3 regions of the Stenotrophomonas sp. STEN225 genome follow, and region 3 is predicted to be linked to each of the others. Evidence: predicted binding sites of a transcription regulator. Region 3 holds the regulator's gene; each other region holds the start of a gene.

Region 1 (6,559 bases), on a different contig from region 3:
GGCGGGCTGGCGACCGCCAGCATCGCGCTGCGGCGGTGGCGACGCCGGTAGCACCGGGCCATGCCCGGCGGGGTACTTGTCAGATACCCAATACGGCTAGGATCGTGCCCAAATCGGGCATCACTGCGACTGGCTCTCCCACGCGGCACACGCGCTACCCTCCCGCCTGCAACAGCGGGTACGGATTGATCGATTCCCCCTTCCACCACTGCTTCTCCGGCCCCAGCACGTGCACTTCGAAATGCAGGTGCGGGGCCTCGGCGCTGGCGTTGCCGGTGCTGCCTACGTAGCCAATCACCTCGCCACGCTTGATCACCTGCTTTTCGGCCAGGCCATCGGCATAGCGTTGCAGGTGGGCGTAGTAGTAGCACCAGTGCCCGCTCGGCTCGAACTGGTAGATCGTCAGCCCCCCACGCTTGCTGTCGAACAGCTTTTCCACCGTCCCATCGGCCACTGCCAGCACCGGAGTTCCTGCGTCGGCCATGATGTCGATTGCATCATGCACGCGCCCTTCGCTGCGGGCATCGGTGAAGGTATCGCGCAGCTGCGAAGGCAGTACGCCCTGCACCGGCAGCAGCAGGCCGCTTGGCGCATCGGTGGCGCTGGACGGCGGCACCGCCGTGGGGGCCGCAGCGCCCACACGCGGCGTCGCAGCCGCAACCTCCGGCGCCGCAGCCACCGCAGGTGGTGCTGCAGGCCGGGCAACCGCTACTGGCTCACCCGCATCGCGGCGCAGCCACCAGCCCATTCCCACACCCACCAGCACGCCCAGCACGATCAACTGCGAAAGTCGCATCGGCTCACTCCTGCATCACCACGGGGACGGAGGTATCCACCGCATCGGCCACGCGCAGTGCATCCCAGTTGGTCATGCGCACGCAGCCATGCGATTCGGTCTTGCCGACATGCCCGGGTACCGGCGTTCCGTGCAGGCCATAGTGGGGTTTGGACAGATCGATCCAGACCCGGCCGACCGGATTGTTCGGACCGGGCGGCAGCGTGGCCTTCTTCTCGCCTTTGCGCGCATCCCAGAACAGCTTGGGGTTGTAGTGGAACGGCGGGTCGCGATGGACGCCGAGAATCTTCCATTCACCGATCGGCAGCGGATCGTGCTGGCTGCCGGACGAAACCGGCACCTGTGCGATCACCTTGCCCTGCGCATCCAGCAACTGAAGAGTGGAATCGGACTTGTCGACCACGATCTTCGCCGCCTTCGGCAATGTCGCGGGGGCGATGTTGGGCACCTGGATGCGGCTGCCGGCCTTGGCCAGATCGACGCCGGGGTTGAGCAACTTCAGAAGGGCAGGGGACGCGTGGAAGCGTTCACCGAGCGCTTCCTCGACGCTGCTGTAACCCAGCGACTTCAGCTTTGCCTGTGCGGCGGGTTTCTTGGGAATGGACTGGAACGGACCGGCAACATCCTCGGCCGTCAGCGTGTAGCTGGCCAGCGGCGCGATCGTCTCGGCCTGGAGAGCCTCCCAGGTGCTGTCGTCCAGCTCTCCGCTCACCGTCAGGCCGTGTGCCGCCTGGAAGCCGGCCACGGCCCGATGCTGGTTGCTGCCGACTTCACCGTCGATCTCGCCCGGGGAGAAATTGGCGCGATCCAGCAACACTTGGGCGTGCAGCGGCGAGCGGGCTGCTGTATCGGGTCCGGCCTTCTCGGCAATGGGCTCCGGCAGCTGGGCCGGCGGCGGTACCTGCGCGAAGGCGGGCGACACCAGCAAGGACAGGGCGAGCAGGGCGGGGCGGTACACGGGCATGGAGATCTCCGGCAGATGGCAGCTCCACCCTGCCCGCAGAGGCTGCGCAGCCTCCGTGAAAGCAACCTGATGCCGGCATGAGCAGGGCAGCCCCGGCGTGGCTCAGGCCCTTGTCGCAGAAGTACGGGGCGGGGCCTCACCAAGGTGAACGGCTGCCGACGCCCGTGCTTGTTGCCGATCAAGATTGCCGGTGGCGCGGCCGATACGGGCGCATCCCCCCGTTTTGGATGTACCCATGGATTACTTGAGGAATGTCAGGGTTGCCTGGCGTCTTGGGCTGGGCTTTGGCCTGTTGCTGCTGCTGGTCGCGGCCGTGGTGGCCACCGGCGCCACCGCCAGTGCCGTGCAGAAGCGCGCGATGCAGCAGGTGGTCGACGTCAGTGTGGCCAAGGTACGCCTGCTGTCGCAGATGCTCGATGCCAACAACCAGATGATGGTAGTGCGTCGCGAAATGCTGATCCGCCAGGGCGAAGACCGCGGCAGCGACGAGAAGCGCATTGCCGACCTGGTCAAGCGCTACGAGGCGGATTGGTCCGCCTATCAGGCACTGCCGGGCGATGCAGAGGGCAAGGCCATCGCTGAAACCATCGCGGCCAAGCGCGCCCTTGCGCGCCCGCTCAACAAGCAGACCAGCGAACTGATGGAGCAGGGCGACTACCCCGCTGCCGTGGCACTGACCCTGGGGCCGGTGCAGGAAGCGGCCAACGGCTGGAACAAGGCGTTGTCCGAGGGAGTCGACTTCGAAGAGAAGGAAAGCCGCGAGGCCGCCGCCGAGGCGATCCGCCTGGGTGAACGCAGTCTGCTGCAGTTGCTGGTGCTGGGAGGCGTGGCCCTGCTGGTCGGCATTGCCGCCTCGGTGATGATCGGTCGCAGCCTGACCGGTCCGCTGGCACGCGCGGTGAACCTGGCCGAGCGCCTGTCCAAGGGCCAGCTGGACCAGGAATTCCGCCTCGGCGGCCGTGACGAGTTGACCCGGCTGGGCGAGGCGATGGCCAGCGTGCGGCAGAGCGTGCAGGCCGCCATCGGGGCGCAGATGCACATGGCCGAGCAGCACGAGGCGGGTGCGATCCGCTACCGCATGGACGCCAGCGCGTTTCCGGGCGATTTCGGGCGCATGGTGCAGGCCACCAACAGCCTGGTGGAATCACACGTGCAGGTGGAACTGCTGATGGCCGAGGTCATGCAGCGCTATGCCATCGGCGACCTCAGCCGCGACCTTCCGGACTATCCCGGCGAGAAGGGTACGCTGACCCGCACCCTGGCCGCAGTGAAACAGAGCCTGCTGGCAGTCAACACCCAGATTGACGACCTGGTCCGCGCGGCGCGCGCCGGAGATTTCAGCGTGCGTGGGGATGCCAGTGCGTTCCAGTATCAGTTCAGGGCGATGGTCGAGCAGCTCAACGGCATGATGGCCAGTTCGCAGGCCAGCATCGCCGACGTCTCCGATGTGCTGCGCGCGGTCTCCGGGGGCGACCTCACTGCGCGCATGGACGGTCACTACGACGGCGTGTTCGCCCGCATGCGCGACGATGCCAACACCACCACGGCCCAGCTGACCGGCATCGTGCGCGGCATCCAGGACGCTGCCGACAGCATCAACAATGCCGCGCAGGAGCTCGCCGCCGGCAACAGCGACCTGTCCCGCCGTACCGAACAGCAGGCCGCCAACCTGGAAGAAGCGGCGGCATCGATGGAAGAACTCACCTCGACCGTCCGCCAGAATGCCGAGCTGGCCCGCCAGGCCGACAGCGAGGCACACGCTGCCGGCGCGGCGGTGCGGGCCACCGAACAGGCAATGGCACAGATGGCATCTGTGATGGGAGAGATCGATCAGTCCTCGGCGCGCATCTCGGAAATCTCCACGGTCATCGATGGCATCGCCTTCCAGACCAACATCCTGGCCTTGAACGCTGCGGTGGAAGCTGCCCGCGCGGGTGAGCAGGGCCGCGGCTTTGCCGTGGTCGCCAGTGAAGTGCGCACGCTGGCGCAGCGTGCGGGCATCGCCGCCAAGGAGATCAAGGAACTCATCGAAGAGGCGGCAGGCAAGGTGCAGAGCGGTCTGGCGGTCACGGTCGAGTCGGAAGCGGCCATTGCCCGCTTGGCACAGGCCAGCGCACGCACCAACCAGCTGATGAGTGACATCGCTGCGGCGAGCAAGGAACAGGCGGCCGGCATCGAACAGGTCAATCAGGTGGTGGTGCAGATGGATCAGGTGACCCAGCAGAATGCCGCACTGGTGGAAGAAGCCACTGCCGCCAGCCGCGCGCTGGAAGAGCAGGCCAATACGCTGACCGCGTCGGTCGCGGTGTTCCATATCGAGCAGAGCGGTGCAGTCCGCACGGTGGCAGCACGCGCGGCCTGACCGTCGGCAGCCGCCTGAAGGCACGGGCCGCCACGTGTTCGCGCGTGGTGGCCGGTCAGTCCTGCATGCGGCGGATGCGGCCGTCCTCGATCTTCCAGATCACGTCCTTACCCGTGGAGACGTACAGCGGCGAGCGGGCCCACAGGCTCCAGAACACATGGATCTCGGTCGGTGTCGGGTCCTGCAGATGGGTGATGAACATCGCCGCACCGGGTGGCGCACGCTTCAGCTGGATGCAGCTGTGGGTGAAGGCGCGGCGGGAGACGATCCGACCGTGGGCGATGTCGAGACGATGCGTGCCGCCCAGCGGAACTACGGCAGGATCGGTGGTGGCGGGCAGCAGGTAGACCGTCCACGCATCGGCGGCCGTACCGGGCGCCGGAAGAACCACGCTGTTGTAGGTCTGCGCGCAGGCGTCGAAGGCGCTGTTCAACGCCAGCGCCCGTGCGGCGGCAGCGCCGGCCTGGTAGGTCGTTGGCGCCGCTGGAACATCCAGAGTCTCGGTTGCGCCGGTCATCCTTCCCTGCGCGTCGGTGGCGGCCCTATACAGGACCACTGCGCCGTCGCCGATCATGCTGACTTCGTAGTGGCTGCCGCGCTGTTCGGTTATCCAGCCCCTTACCCGGGTGTCGCCGCGCATGTCCTGTTCGAGCAGGGCGTCAGTTGCGCGCTCGGCCGCCAGGTCGTGCTCGAACATCTGCCGGCCACGCGCTTCAGCCTGTGCGACGGCCTGCGCGGTACCCACATCGTCCGCTGGCGCGGCGGGAGCCCGCGCATTGCCGGAAACGGCCGGTGACGCGGCGCAGAGCCACGCCAGCAGCCCCAACATGCCAGTCCATCGTTTCATGGCCCTTTCCTCCCCTCTGCGCCCTGCGGCACCGTGGAGTATGCCGCAGGCCGGTGGTCTACCGCGCGCCACCTTTTTCGGCGATGCTCGCTGAAAAGGGGAGCGGGCATGGACAACAGGGAACCGGAAGGGACCTATGGCGATGTGCCGCGGGTGCAGGGCATCGAGGTGACTGCGGCGCCACCGGAGCCGGAAGCAGCGACCGACTGGTCGATGCTGCCGCTGACCCGTGGTGATGATGACTCGGCAGTGATGCAGGCGCTGTCCCGCATGCGCCGTGAGCCGGCACTGCTGTTCACCACCGCCTACCTGCTGGTGTCGCTGCTGGGGCTGTGGTGCAGCTTCTGGTTCTACCGGGGATTCGAGCTGTCGATTCTGGATTACCTGCAGCCCAGCGATTTCCTGGTGGCCGGCATGCGTGACCCGGCCTATGCACTGCTGCTGGCTGCGGGCGTGCTGCTGGTGCTGCTGGTGAGCTGGCCGGAAACGCTGCGGATGCGCAATGCGGCCAAGCTCGAGCAACTGCGCGCACGCAACTGGGCATGGCGGGCGGTGCTCATGCGCTCGGTACTGACCAGCTGGGAGGGCGTAGGTCTGCGGCCGCTGACGGCGATGACCCTGGCCGTGGCCGCGTTCATGGCCATCGGCGCGGCCAACTACGTGCAGGTACGTGGGCAGCAGATCCGCAACGAGGGACGTGGGGAAGTGATCCGCCTGCAGTTGAACGGCGACGCGGGGCCCTTGCCCGGCACCGCGCGCCTGTTGGGCTCCAGCAGCGCATTCCTGTTCGTCTGGTGGCCGCAGCAGCGACGGGCCGAAGCGATTCCGATCGCTGCGGTGCGCAAGCTGCAGGCGGTGGCCGTGGCGGCACCCGCGCCCAAGGGCCGGGCCGGCGATTGACTGAGCCGTGGCGCCGCCGGGTGCTGATGCTGCCCGGCGTGCGCCACGTCACCGTGCAGGGCCGCAGGCATCGTGTGCCCGCTGCGCTGCCGGGTGCATCTCAACCGCCTGCGCGGGTGCGCGCCGCCTTCTTCGCGGCGGTCGAGCGTGCCGCCTTCTTTGCCGCCCGGGTTGCCGCTGCCTTCTTCGCGGCTGCACTGCGCGTGCTGGCGGTGGACTTCTTCGCGGGCGCTTTCTTCGCGGCAGTCTTCTTTGCGGCCTTCTTCGCCGGTGCTTTTCCCGCAGTGCTCTTCGTTGCGGCCTTCTTTGCCGGTGCCTTCTTCGCCGCCTTCTTCGCAGTTTTCTTCGCCGCCTTCTTCGCAGTCTTCTTGGCGCCCTTGCGGGCACTGCCACTGCGCTTGCCTCCGCCATCCTGCTTGTTCACGGTGGCCCACGCGATGCGCTCGGCGGTGCTCTCACTGGCACCACGCTCGCGCTCGCTTTCCTCGATGTGTTCGGCCTGGCGCTTCTGCTTGTCGGTATAGGCGGATTTGTCTCCACGGGGCATGACACGTCTCCTTGCAGGCGATGGGGGTGAGGCCGTCAGGCCAGTTGCCGCAGCTTCGGTTCGCGGGCCCACTGGCGGGTGGCGGCGACGGCGAGGAAAGCGCCGGCATCGCCCGCGTCGACGATGCCTGCATCCTTGCCCAC
Region 2 (6,559 bases), on a different contig from region 3:
CACCCTCGGAGTGGCCCAGGTGCACCGCGACCTGATCAGCTACAACGTCAAGGTGATGAACAATTCCTGGGGCGGTCTGTACTGGACCGACCTGCCCACCACCGCCCAGGTCGCCGGCGAGTACCGGCCTTTCGTCATCAATCACGGCGGGCTGGTGGTGTTCGCCGCGGGCAACGACGCGCGCAGCGAGCCCAGCAGCCTGGCGGCGTTGCCGGGCCAGGCGGGCGTGGCAGGCTCGCGACCGGCTGCGGATCTGGAGCGCGGCTGGCTGGTGGCCACGGCCGTCGATCCCTACGCGCCGGACACGCTGGCCGGTTACGCCAATGCCTGCGGCCAGGCGGCGCGCTACTGTCTGGCGGCGCCGGGCAGCGCGGTCTATCCGGATGACGCGGGCACCAGCTACTTCTGGAACTACGGCACGTCCTTCGCCGCACCTCTGGTGTCGGGCGCGGCCGCGCTGGTGTGGGAGCGGTATCCGTACTTCGACAACAACCTGGTACGGCAGACCCTGCTCGGCACGGCCAAGGACATCGGCGCCGCCGGCGTGGACCCGGTGTTCGGCTACGGCCTGCTCGACATCGGCAGGGCCATCAACGGGCCGGGACGTTTCGACTGGGGCGACGTGATTGCCAATGTCGACGCAGCATCCACCGGTTCGGTCTGGAGCAACGACATCGTCGGCAGTGGCGGCCTGGTCAAGCAGGGCGCCGGCGTGCTGGCGTTGACCGGCAACAGCAGCTACAGCGGTGCCACCCGCATCGAAGGCGGTGTGCTGTCGCTGCGCGACGGCGGCGTGATCCGTTCCAGCGTGAGCATCCTGCCGCAGGCCGATCCATCATCCAGCGGCCTGCAGTTCAATGGCGGCACGCCCCGCGTGGTCGGCAATGTGACCAACGGCAGCAGCGTGTTCCTGACCACTGCCAACACCACGGCGACCATCGAAGGCAACTACGTGCAGCAGGCCGGCGCACAGCTGATGATCGCGCTGGGGGCCAACGCGCTGCAGGTCACCGGCAGCGCCCGTCTGGACGGTGGCGTGCACGTCCACGGATTCGTCGATGGCTACGTGCCGCAGGACGGTACCCGGCAGGATCTGATCCATGCCGCCGCCGGCGTGACCGGCACCTTCAGCACCGCAGCCACATCCAGTGGCCTGCAGGGGCTGGCCCTGCTGCAGACCAGCTATGGCTATGACAGCAACAACGCATGGTTGAACCTGACCCGGATCACTGTCACCGCCGCTGCGCGTGGGCTCGATGCCGGTGTGCAGACAACTGCGGCGCGGCTGGAAGGCGCGTTCGTCGAACTGGACGGCAACCACGCGTTGCAGGATTCGCCATTCGGTGGCGCAGCGGCCGGCCTGCAGCGCAGCACGGGCCTGGCGGCCACGCTGGAGAGCCTGTCCGGCAAGGCCCACACGCGTGCCGAGGCGGCGACCTTCGACAGCATCGACATGTCGCGACGCGCGGTGGCCGCCCGTTTCGATCGCGTGCAGGCGCTGCCTGCGCTGCGCGGTGCCTGGCAGAGCACGTTGGGTGAGGCAGGGCAGGGCAGTTTCGCCGGCAGCGCCACCGACAGCCGGGGCTGGATGGCCGGTCAGGACGTGCCGCTGGGCAGCCATGGCCTGCTGGGCATGGCGTTCGGTGAAACACGCAGCAACGGTGGCAGTGCCTTCAACGGTGACCGCGGGCAGGACCGCCAGGCGCAGGCGCAGCTGTATGCCGGCTGGAGCGTTGGGCACGGTTATGCATTGGCACAGCTCGGCACAGGGCGGTTCACCCGCGAACTGGACCGGCAGCTGCTGCTGGGTGCAGGTGCCTACGGCGTTTCCGCGCGCTACGGCGGTCGATTCAGCAGCGCCAGTGTCGAAAGCGGCTATCGCTTCGGCACCGTCGGCGCGTCGTTGACACCATATGTCGGTGCCAGTGCCACGCGGGTGGATACCGCGGCGTTCAACGAGCGCGGCGGCTTCGGTTTCGGCCTGCGGGGTGAAGCCAATCGTGCGCAGCGCAGCCAACTGCTGGCGGGGCTGCGCGGCGAGCGCGGCTGGGGACGCTGGACGCTGCGCGGGCACGCCGAATGGCAGCAGCGCCTTCAGGGCGGCGCCGGGGAGTGGCAGGCCAGCTTCGTCGGTGTCGACGCGTGGGCACCGTTGCCAGGTGCCGACTCACCGCGTGGCAGCGCCCTGCTCGGGCTTGCGCTGGAGTCGTGGTGGGGGCGGAGTGGCCGTCTGAGCCTGGGCATCGATCAGCGTGTCGGCGGTGATGACGCACGGCAAGCGGCGCTGCGTTACAGCGCCGGGTTCTGATCCATCATGGGGTTGCCGGCGCCCGGAGGGGCGCCGTGCCGAGGCCCGGCAGGGGCGGTCAACCGCCGCGCAGATTGCCCAGGCGCGGGGTGCTGCGGCCCAGCGGCATCTTCAGCTTGCCGATCGACAGGATGCGGCTCTCGGCGATTCGGTCGGCCGCACGTTGCGGCGCGATGTTCTCGCGCTGCGACAGTTCAAAGATGCGTGTCAGGTTGTGGTAGATGCTGCGGATCAGGCGCATCGCGCGCTCGCGGTTGTAGCCATCGATCTCCAGCGACACGTTCATCACGCCACCGGCATTGACCGCGTAATCGGGTGCGTACAGGATGCCGCGCGCGTGCAGTTCATCGCCGATTTCCAGGCTGGACAGCTGGTTGTTGGCGGTGCCACAGATGATCTTGGCCTTGATCCGCGGCAGGGTGTCGGCATTGATCGAGCCTTCCAGCGCGCACGGCGCGAAGACGTCGGCATTCACTTCGTGGATCTCGTCCGGCTTCACTGCTTCGGCGCCGAAATCGCTGACTGCGCGATCGACCAGAGCCGCGTCCAGGTCGGTGACATACAGCTTCGCGCCGCGGTCGCGCAGCAGCTTGACCAGTTCCATGCCGATGTGGCCCAGGCCCTGCACTGCGATGCTGGTCTTGCCCACTTCCTCGTGGCCGAACTTGAAACGCATCGACGCCATCAACGCCTGCAGCGCGCCGTAGGCGGTGAACGGTGCGGGATCTCCGGAGCCGCCATGCACCTGGTGGACGCCGGTCACGAACTGGCTTTCCAGGTAGATGTTCTCCATGTCGTTGACGTCGGTACCGACGTCTTCGGCGGTGATGTAGCGGCCACCCAGCGAATCGACATAGCGACCGAAGGCGCGGAACAGGACTTCGGTCTTGTCCGCTTTCGGATCGCCGATGATCACCGCCTTGCCGCCACCGACATTGAGGCCGGCCAGCGCATTCTTGTAGGTCATCGTCCGGCTCAGCCGCAGCACGTCGGCCAGCGCTTCGTCGGTGCTGGCATAGGGACGCATGCGCACGCCGCCCAGGGCCGGGCCCAGGGTGGTGTTGTGGATGGCGATGATCGCCTTCAGGCCGGCGTCATGGCTGTGGCAGAACACCACCTGTTCGTGGCCGGTGGTGGCGAGGGTTTCGAATAGCATGGCGTCTCCGATGGTGCGAACGGCGGCGAACTGCAGCGAACGACCAGTGAACGGTAGGGTCCCAAAACAAAAAAAGCGACGTCGTCGGTGCAGGGGGACGGGTCGCGCGGCGCCATTCTAGTCCATTCCCCGAGTGTCTGCCGTCGACGTCGATGGGCACTGCGGGTTAAAGAAGATGAAAGCGCGGCCGATGCTGCGTCGATGGCCAGTGGCCGGATCGTGTGAAGAGACAGAGACGGGCCATGGCGAGCGCAGTACGACATCGACAGGATCACGGCCGGTGACGCTGGCCTGGGCACGCAGGGTACGCGGCTGGCTTGCGTCGCTGACCGGCGCGGCGCCGTCGCGTCTGTCGGCGGGGCCGCGTCAGGCGGTGGCCGCTGCGGCTGCCCGCCTGCAGGGAGACCCAGTGCCCCCGGGAGAGATTGCCGCGCAGCTGCAGCGTGGCCTGCACGCGCTGGCGCTGTACCCGCGACTGGCGGGCGAGCCCGGCCCTGTCGATGCCGCCAGCGCCGGACTGGCACAGGCGGTGGCGGACGCGCTGCAGGATCGCGACTGGGCGACGCGGCAGCTGCCGCGCCGGCCGCAGCTGCTGCCGCAGCTGATCCAGACCGTCAACGATGATGCCGCCTCGGCACGGGTGATGGCGGCGATCATCGGCCAGGATCCGGTACTCACGGGCAACCTGCTGCGTATCGCCAACAGTCCCGCATACAAGGTGCACGAACGCCCGGTCGAGAGCCTGCAGCGGGCGGTGACCCTGGTCGGCACGGAAGGCGTGCGGCAGATCATCAGTGCGGTGCTGGTGCAGCCGGTGATGCAGGTTCAGTGCGAGCGGTTCCCGCAGTTCAGCACGATCACCTGGGAGCACGCCCTGCTGGCATCGCGTGCTGCTGCCGACCACGCACGCAGCGTGAACTCCGGCGATGCCTTCGCTGCGCAGTGGCTGGGCCTGGTGCAGGGACTCGGTGCGGCGCTGGTGATGCGCCAGCTGCTGCAGGAAGCCCAGGCGCGCGGCGAGGACGTGCAGCCGGCCCTGGCCCTGCAGCTGCTGCAGCAGTGGTCGTTGCCGCTGGCACAGCGGGTGGCCGCCGCCTGGGAGCTGCCCGACCCGGTACACCAGACCCTGGCGGCCGACGCCTCGGGCCCTCTTTCCGACAGCCTGCGGCTGGGCAGCGCAGCGGCGGCGGCGAGCCTGCTGTGCCGGCATGGCCACGCCACCCAGGGCCGCATGCTGGCCCTGCTGGAGCAGCTGCCGTCGGCTCCGCCCCATGCGCTTCGCTGGATCTGGCGGCGCCTGCATGGTCGCAGCGTGGAAACACTGGACGACGCCCCGCATGAAGGCGAGGCCAGGGCACACTGAGCGCTACAGCTGCGATTCCACCGGCAGCCAGCTGATGATCCGCGACAGCCAGCGCTGGCGCCGCGTAGCACCTGGCTCGTCCTCCACCCAGCGCGGCGGAGGCTCACGCTCCAGCCAGCGCAGCCGATCGCGGTTGTCCACTGCCAGCCACCAGCTGTGCCTGGCGTCGGCCAGGCGCAGGTATTCGTCGCGCAGCTGCGCGCCCAGCACGGGGTCGTCGAACAGCACCCCCATTTCGGTGTTGAGATAGGCCGAGCGCGGGTCGAGGTTGAAGGAACCGACAAAGCCACGGTGGTCGTCCACCAGGAAGGCCTTGGTGTGCAGGCTGGCCCCGCTGCTGCCGAACAGGCCTGCATCGCCCGCCTGGCCCTGAGCCTTCAGCTCATACAGGTGCACGCCGGCGTTCAGCAGGGGCACGCGGTAGCCCATGTAGCCGCCGTGCACGGCCGCAACGTCGTTGGCGGCAAGGGAGTTGGTCACTATGCCCACGTGCACGCCGCGCGACGCCATTGCCGAGAGCCCGTCCAGGCCCTCGTTGCCCGGCACGAAGTAGGGCGAAATCAACAAGGCCTTGCTGCGCGCGGACTCCAGTTCACCGATCAGCCCGGTAACGAGCCAGCTGCCGCGGTCGTCGTTGCGGTGTTTCATCGGCGGATCCGAGACGATGCGCACGGTGCTGCTCCAGTGCAGCGGCTCGGGGCTGGGGCGCTGCCTGTGGCGTGATTCGGCCACGCGCGCAAGATAGGGCCGGGCAGCATCGCGCTGCGCTTCATGGTCGGACTCACGCACCAGAAGGCGAAGCTGCGCGTCGGTATGGAAGGCTAGCGCGGAGACCGGAATCGCCGCCGGGCTGTTCCAGTAGTCGTCGAATATCCGGTTCGCCTGTGCAACGGCAGGGCCGGCGACCAGCAGGTCCAGGTCCTGGAAGTTCACATCCGTGCGCGCGCTGAAATACTCCTCGCCGATGTTGCGGCCACCGACGATGGCGACACGGCCATCGGCGATCCAGCTCTTGTTGTGCATGCGGTGGTTCACGCTGAAGAAGCGCTGCACCATCTCCACCATGCGCAGGATGCCGCTGCGGTTGCGGAACGGATTGTAGAGCCGGATCTCGATGTTCGGATGCCGGTCCAGCGCCATCATCAGCGCGTCCTTGTCCTTGGCATTCATGTCGTCGAGCAGGATGCGCACGCGCACCCCGCGCTCGGCGGCGTCATGCAGCGCTCTGGCCATCAGGTGACCGATCAGGTCGTCGTGCCAGATGTAGTACTGCAGGTCCAGACTGCGCCCGGCCTGCGCGGTGATCATCGCGCGCGCCGCGAATGCATCCATGCCATCGCCGAGGAAGGCCACGCCGGATTGCCCGGGGTGCGCCTCCTGCAGCGGCACGACCTGCTGGTCGATGCGGGTCTGCGCCGGTTGCAGCGGCAGTACGTGCGACGGCTCACCGTGCGCCTGTGGCGTCAGGTGGTCGGCCAGCAGCAGTCCGGACAGGACCAGCAGCAGGAGGATGGCGAAGATGATCGCAACGACGCGCAACAGGCGTCGCCACACAGGCGCAGGCGGGCTCATGGCCCCATGCTAGTGGATCGGCGTGCCGCGCGGCGGCGCGCGTCAGAACCGTTCGTCGCTGCCCACGTAGCGCCACTGTCCCGGCGGCAGCGGGCCCAGTGCCACCCGGCCGATGCGCAGGCGGCGCAGGGCGGTGACCTGCAGGCCAGCGGCAGCCACC
Region 3 (6,559 bases):
GCAAGCTGACCCAGGACGTGGGATTCCTGATTCCATCCGTGCACATCCGCGACAACCTGGAACTGCCGGCCAACGGCTACCGCGTGCTGGTGCATGGCGTGCCGGTGGCAACCGCCGAGATCCATCCCGACCGCGAACTGGCGCTGGACCCCGGCAGTGCGCTCGGCCCGCTGGACGGCATCGCCGGCAAGGATCCCGCCTTCGGCCTGGACGCTACCTGGATCCAGCCGCACCAGCGCGCCCAGGCCGAAACCATGGGCTACACCGTGGTCGACCCGGCCACCGTGGTCGCCACCCATCTTTCCCACCTGATCCGCGAGCATGCGCCGGAGCTGCTGGGCCACGAAGAGGTGCAGCACCTGCTGGCCAACCTCGCCAAGAGCGCACCCAAGCTCGTCGAAGATCTGACGCCCAAGGCGCTGCCGTTGTCGGCCGTGGTGCGGGTGCTGCAGAACCTGCTGGTGGAACGCATTCCGATCCGCCAGCTGCGCAAGATCGCCGAAGCACTGGTGGAGCACGCGCCGTCCAGCCAGGACCCGGCCACGCTCACCGCCGCAGTGCGCACCGCGCTCGGCCGCTTCATCGTGCAGGAGATCGCCGGAATGTCGGCGGAGCTGCCGGTGTTCACCCTCAACCCGCAATTGGAACGTGTCTTGCAGGAGTCCACGCAGGGCAACGGCGCCGCGCTGGAACCCGGGCTTGCCGAGCGACTGCATCAGAGTCTGGCCGAATGTGTCAGCAAGCAGGAAGCCCGCAACGAGCCCGCGGTCGTGCTGGTTCCCGGCCCGGTACGTGCCGCGTTGGCACGCCTGGTCCGTCACAGCGTTCCGTCGCTGTCGGTACTGGCGTACAGCGAAGTGCCGGAGGACAAGCGCCTGAAGCTGGTCGGAACGATCAGCTGACGCCGCCCACCGATGCGTCAGAAAACAGACACCACCTTCGAACCACCGCAACAGACAGATGCCAAGGGGAACCCGTTCCGTGCAGACCACCGACCACCCGCGTTCTCCCACCACCACCCCGCCGTCCCCGTCCCGTGACCACAGCATGAAAATCAAACGATTCGTCGCCGCCGACATGCGCTCGGCCATGAACCTGGTGCGCAAGGAACATGGTCCCGACGCTGTGATCCTGTCCAACCGCCGGATCGAGGAAGGCGTCGAGATCGTCGCCGCAGCCAACTATGACGAGAGCGCGGTGCAACGCGCGCTGGAAGCCTCGCGGCGCGACGTAGCTCCGCCGCCGCCGAAACCGCGCACCGCCGCGGATGCAGTGATCGCCGCGGTCACCCGTCGCCGCTCCGCGACACCTGCCCAGCAGCCGGTGACGGCCACCACATCGGCCGTGGCCGCCCTCGCCCGCGCGGCCGTCGGTGCCACCGGCCGCACCCTGGACAGTGCGGACGAGATCGTGCCCACCCGCGGCAGTTCCGGCTTCGCTGCCACCCTGGCGCGTGCCACCGTCAACGATCCGGCACTGCCGGAGCAGATCTTCGCGCCGTTCGCGAGCGCCGTCGTGGCTCCCGCACCGGCGCCCGCCAACCGCGCCCGTTTCCTGATCGACCCGCCGCAGGACGAGCATCACGAATCCCCCGCGCCGGCAGTGCTGCCGCCGCCGCTGCCGATCACCACTGCGGCCACTGCGCAGGCCGAGTCCGTGCACCCCGAGCCGCCGTACGCGCAGGACGTTGCCGAGACCACGCCAGCCCCTGCCGCTGCCGCTGAAGCGGAGACCGCGCCGGCGCCGGCGCCGCTCCTTGCCCCGGCGCCGGTACTGACGGTGGTTGCACAGGACGATGCCGAGATCCGCCAGCTGCGCCACGAAGTGGCCGGCATGCGCCAGGTCATCGAGCGCGAGATGAACCGCTTCACCGACGAGCGCCTGCGCGGCTGCCCGGTGCGGGCGACCGCCCTGGACCTGATGGACGAGTACGGATTCGATGCCGGGCTGGCCCGCGATGTGGCCATGCAGATACCGCTGGATACCGAAGCCCACCGGGGCCGCGGGCTGATGCTGGGCCTGATCTCGCGCAGGCTGCCGATCGCGCCGGTCGATCCGCTGGAAGAAGGCGGCGTGATCGCTCTGGTCGGTCCAACCGGGGCCGGCAAGACCACCACCATCGCCAAGCTCGCCTCGCGCTTCGCCGAGAAGCACGCGCCGCGCGATGTGGCCCTGGTCACCACCGACACGCTGCGCATCGGTGCCCGCGAGCAGCTGTACGGCTATGGCCGCCAGCTCGGCATCGCGGTGCATGAAGCCAACAGCGGTACCGACCTGGACCAGCTGCTGGAGCGGCTGAAGGACTACAAGCTGGTGCTGATCGATACCGCCGGCCTGGGCCCGCGTGACCGCGCCCTGGCCGCGCAGCTGCAGTGGCTGCGTGCCGCCCGCCAGGTCCGCACTCTGCTGGTGCTGCCGGCCAATACCAGCTTTGGCGACATGGACGAGGTGGTGCGCCGCTTCGGCGCGGCCAACCTGCAGGGCCTGGTGCTGAGCAAGCTGGATGAGACCGGCCGCTTCGGCAACGCCCTGTCAGTGGCGGTGGACCACGCGCTGCCGATCACCTGGGTGACCGATGGCCAGGACGTTCCGGACGACCTGCACCGGGCCAGCGCGGCCAATCTTGTACTTCGCCTTGAAGATTTGCGCCGAGCGGCCGATATGCCCTGCAACCCGGAGTTGAACCATGCCGTCGCGTGAGTACGCCAAGCTGACCAAGACCTTCCCGCTGTCGGCCACCCGAAGCGAGCCGCTCGGCCCTGTGCGCACCATCGCCGTGACCGGCGGCAAGGGCGGCGTCGGCAAGACCAACGTCTCGGCCAACCTGGCCGTGGCGCTGGCCGGCATGGGCAAGCGCACGCTGCTGCTCGACGCCGACCTGGGCCTGGCCAACATCGACGTGATCCTGGGGCTGAATCCCACCCACACCCTGGCGGATCTGGTCGCCGGCCGCTGCTCGCTGGAAGACGTGATCGTCGAAGGTCCGAACGGTGTGCTGGTGGTGCCGGCCGCGTCCGGTCGGCGGCACATGGCCGAGCTGGCCCCGGCCGAGCACATCGGCCTGGTGAACGTGTTCTCCGAACTGGAACGCGAGCTGGACATCATGGTGGTGGACACCGCCGCCGGCATCACCGACGGCGTGCTGACCTTCTGCCAGGCCGCACAGGACACGGTTGTCGTGGTCTGCGACGAACCGGCCTCGATCACAGACGCCTACGCACTGATCAAGGTGCTGTCGCGCGAGCGCGGCGTGGACCGCATCCAGGTGGTGGCCAACATGGTGCGCGACCCCAACGAGGGCCGCGTGCTGTATGAAAAGCTGACCCGGGTCTGCGAGAAGTTCCTTGCCGATGTCTCGCTGAACTACCTGGGCTGCGTGCCGCAGGATGACTGGCTGCGCCTGTCGGTGCAGCGCCAGCAGCCGGTGGTGAAGGCCTATCCATCCAGCCCGGCGGCGCTGGCGATCACCGAGATCGCCCGTCGCACCGCCCGCTGGCAGGCCCCCACCGAGCCACGCGGTGGCGTTGAATTCTTCCTCGAGCGCATCCTCAAGCAACGCGGGGTGGCAGCATGAAAGGCGCGGCCCAGTACAGGGAAGTCCAGCGCTCGGCGGCGACCGAGGTCATCGCCCAGCACTCGGACCTGGTGCGGCGCATCGCCCATCACCTGGCCGCACGCCTGCCGGCCAGCGTCGAAGTGGACGACCTGATCCAGGCCGGCATGATGGGCCTGATCGAAGCCTCGCGCAGCTACGACGCCGACCAGGGTGCCTCGTTCGAGACCTATGCCTCGATCCGCATCCGCGGCTCGATGATCGACGAGATCCGCCGTGGCGACTGGGTACCGCGCTCGGTGCATCGGCGCGCCCGCGATGCGGCCGCCACCATCCGCCGCCTGGAGCAGACCACGGGCCGTGCAGCCAGTGCCACCGAGGTGGCGGCGGCCATGGACATGCCACTGCCCGAATACCTGCGGCTGATGGAGGACGCCTCGCGCGGCCAGGTGCTGAGCCTGGAATCGCGCATCGAAGACCAGGGCGAACTGGACACCGTCGCCCAGGGCGGACCGACACCGCAGCAGGTCCTGGAACGTGGCGAATTCGGCCGCGAACTGGGCAAGGCCATCGGCCATCTGCCCGAACGCGAACAGCTGGTGCTCTCGCTGTACTACGAGCAGGAGCTGAACCTGAAGGAGATCGGCGCGGTGCTCGGCGTGAGCGAATCGCGCGTCTGCCAGATCCACGGCCAGGCCGTGCTGCGCCTGCGCGGCCGGCTGAAGATCTTCGAGGCCGCGGATGCCGGGCTTGAAGAATGAACATGCCTGCGGCGGCCACGGCCACCGCGGGCGACTGAACAACAAAGGAACTCCGCTTTGAACAAGAACATGCGCATCCTGATCGTCGACGACTTCTCGACCATGCGTCGCATCGTCAAGAATCTGCTGGGCGATCTGGGCTTCACCAACACCGCCGAAGCCGAGGACGGGCATGCCGCACTGTCGATGCTGCAGAGCCAGCCGTTCGACTTCGTGGTCACCGACTGGAACATGCCGGTGATGACCGGCATCGAGCTGCTCAAGGCGATCCGCGCCGATGCCAAGCTCAAGACCCTGCCGGTCCTGATGGTCACCGCCGAGGCCAAGCGCGAGCAGATCATCGAAGCGGCGCAGAGCGGCGTGAACGGCTACATCATCAAGCCGTTCACCGCGCAGACGCTGGAAGAGAAACTGGGCAAGATCTTCGAACGCCTGGCGGCCAGCGCCTGATGGACGCCACGGTCGACAAGAACGCCCTCGCCCTGCGCCTGCAGGAAGCCCTCGACGCGCTCGAATCCGGCGACGAGAGCGCCTGGCGCCAGCGCATCGACGCCCTGGTGGCCGCACGCACGCAGCCGATGATGAGCGGCCTGTCACGGCTGGCCCGCGAACTGGGCCAGGCCCTGGGCGAACTGCCGACCGTCCCCAGCGAGGCGGGCGAGCTGGACGACGCCTGCGCGCGCCTGGACCATGTGGTGGCGATGACCGAACAGGCCACGCACCGCACCCTGGACCTGGCCGAAGAGTGCCGCAGCCTCACCGAACAGCTGCGCGCCGAAGGCCTGCAGCCGGGGCAGGATGCGCAGCTGGAACGCATCCGCCACAACCTGACCGAGATTGCCCTGACCCAGAGCTATCAGGACCTGACCGGACAGATCATCCGTCGCGTGGTCGGCATCGTCCGCCGCGTGCACGAAGGCTTTGGCGCGCTGGGCCTGCCACCGGAGCAGCATCGCACCGATCCGGCGCTGGCCGGACCGGCACTGAAGGGACTGGACCGCCACGCGGTCTCTCAGAACGACGCCGACGACCTGTTGTCGGACCTGGGACTGTAAGCATGAGCGCGGTATCCGACGACATCACCGCCGATTTCATCATCGAGGCACAGGAGATCCTGGATCGCCTCGGCGAACAGCTGGTGTCGCTGGAACAGGCGCCGCAGGACGCCGACCAGCTCAACGCCGTGTTCCGTGGCTATCACACGCTCAAGGGCGGCGCCGGCTTCCTCGGCATCACCGCCATGGTCGAGCTGTGCCATGCCGCCGAAGAGGCACTGGGCGCCGCCCGCGCTGGCCAGGCGGTGCTGCAGCCGCATCACTTCGATGCCGCACAGCAATCCCTGGACTACCTGCAATCGATGCTGGATGCCGTGTCTTCCGGCAACGAACCCGGCTATGCCCCGCCGGACCTGATCGCCCAGTTCGACGTGCACGGCACTGCTGCGCCGGCCGCCGCCGCGCCCGCAGCGGCCGCGCCCGCCGCCGGCGACCTGATCACCGACGACGAGTTCGAGGCCCTGCTCGATCAGCTGCACGGCAGCAACGCCCCCACCGCAGTGGCGACGCCGGCCAACGCCGACGATGGCCTGATCAGCGAGGATGAGTTCGAAGCCCTGCTGGACCAGCTGCACGGCGGCGCCGCCCCCGGCGCGAAACCCGTGGCTGCCCCGGCGGCGGCGCCTGCACTGCCCGCACCGCGCCCGGCGGCCGCCGCGGCCAAGCCCCCCGCCAACAAACCGGTGGCCGAGGCCGAGCACACCGTGCGCGTGGATACCAAGCGGCTGGATGCGATCGTCAACCTGATCGGCGAGCTGGTGCTGTCGCGCAACCGGCTCAAGACCCTGCGTGCGCGCCTGCGCGACGAGGAACTGGACCGCGCCGTGTCGACCCTGGACATCGCCACCGCGCGCCTGCAGTCGGCAGTGATGCGCACGCGCATGCAACCGGTCGGCAAGGTGTTCTCGCGCTTCCCCAAGGTCGCCCGCGATGTCGCCCGCTCGCTGAAGAAGGAAGTGGACCTGGAGCTGGTCGGCGCCGAAACCGAGCTTGACCGCAACCTGGTCGAGGCCCTGGCCGACCCGCTGGTGCACCTGGTCCGCAACGCCATCGACCATGGTGTGGAGATGCCCGATCTGCGCGAAGCACAGGGCAAGCCACGCATGGGCCACGTGCGTCTGTCGGCCCAGCAGGAAGGCGACTACGTCAGCATCGAGGTGCAGGACGATGGCGCCGGCATCGATCCGGAA

Evidence for each region. The regulator FliA, encoded in region 3, starts transcription of late flagellar genes. The targets are predictions, from matches to a motif close to TAAAGTTTNNCNNNCNNNGGCCGATAA.
Region 1: the regulator FliA is predicted to act here: its motif matches at 1,940-1,966, upstream of ACVOJ1_RS13305 (methyl-accepting chemotaxis protein).
Region 2: the regulator FliA is predicted to act here: its motif matches at 3,632-3,658, upstream of ACVOJ1_RS00155 (HDOD domain-containing protein).

Annotation. Positions count from the first base shown of each region.
Region 1 covers NZ_JBRRBV010000012.1:111,042-117,600, forward strand. The annotation lists gene ACVOJ1_RS13295 (M23 family metallopeptidase) at 155-796, opposite strand; gene ACVOJ1_RS13300 (L,D-transpeptidase family protein) at 801-1,760, opposite strand; gene ACVOJ1_RS13305 (methyl-accepting chemotaxis protein) at 1,996-4,122, shown strand; gene ACVOJ1_RS13310 (hypothetical protein) at 4,178-4,969, opposite strand; gene ACVOJ1_RS13315 (hypothetical protein) at 5,078-5,869, shown strand; gene ACVOJ1_RS13320 (hypothetical protein) at 5,970-6,416, opposite strand; gene ACVOJ1_RS13325 (catalase) at 6,452-6,559, opposite strand, start outside.
Region 2 covers NZ_JBRRBV010000001.1:30,086-36,644, forward strand. The annotation lists gene ACVOJ1_RS00145 (S8 family serine peptidase) at 1-2,308, shown strand, start outside; gene ACVOJ1_RS00150 (Glu/Leu/Phe/Val dehydrogenase dimerization domain-containing protein) at 2,367-3,464, opposite strand; gene ACVOJ1_RS00155 (HDOD domain-containing protein) at 3,745-4,827, shown strand; gene ACVOJ1_RS00160 (phospholipase D family protein) at 4,831-6,399, opposite strand; gene ACVOJ1_RS00165 (RNA pseudouridine synthase) at 6,442-6,559, opposite strand, start outside.
Region 3 covers NZ_JBRRBV010000006.1:217,887-224,445, forward strand. The annotation lists gene flhA (flagellar biosynthesis protein FlhA) at 1-902, shown strand, start outside; gene flhF (flagellar biosynthesis GTPase FlhF) at 1,048-2,700, shown strand; gene ACVOJ1_RS08630 (MinD/ParA family ATP-binding protein) at 2,687-3,574, shown strand; gene ACVOJ1_RS08635 (RNA polymerase sigma factor FliA) at 3,571-4,314, shown strand; gene cheY (chemotaxis response regulator CheY) at 4,372-4,764, shown strand; gene ACVOJ1_RS08645 (protein phosphatase CheZ) at 4,764-5,369, shown strand; gene ACVOJ1_RS08650 (chemotaxis protein CheA) at 5,372-6,559, shown strand, end outside.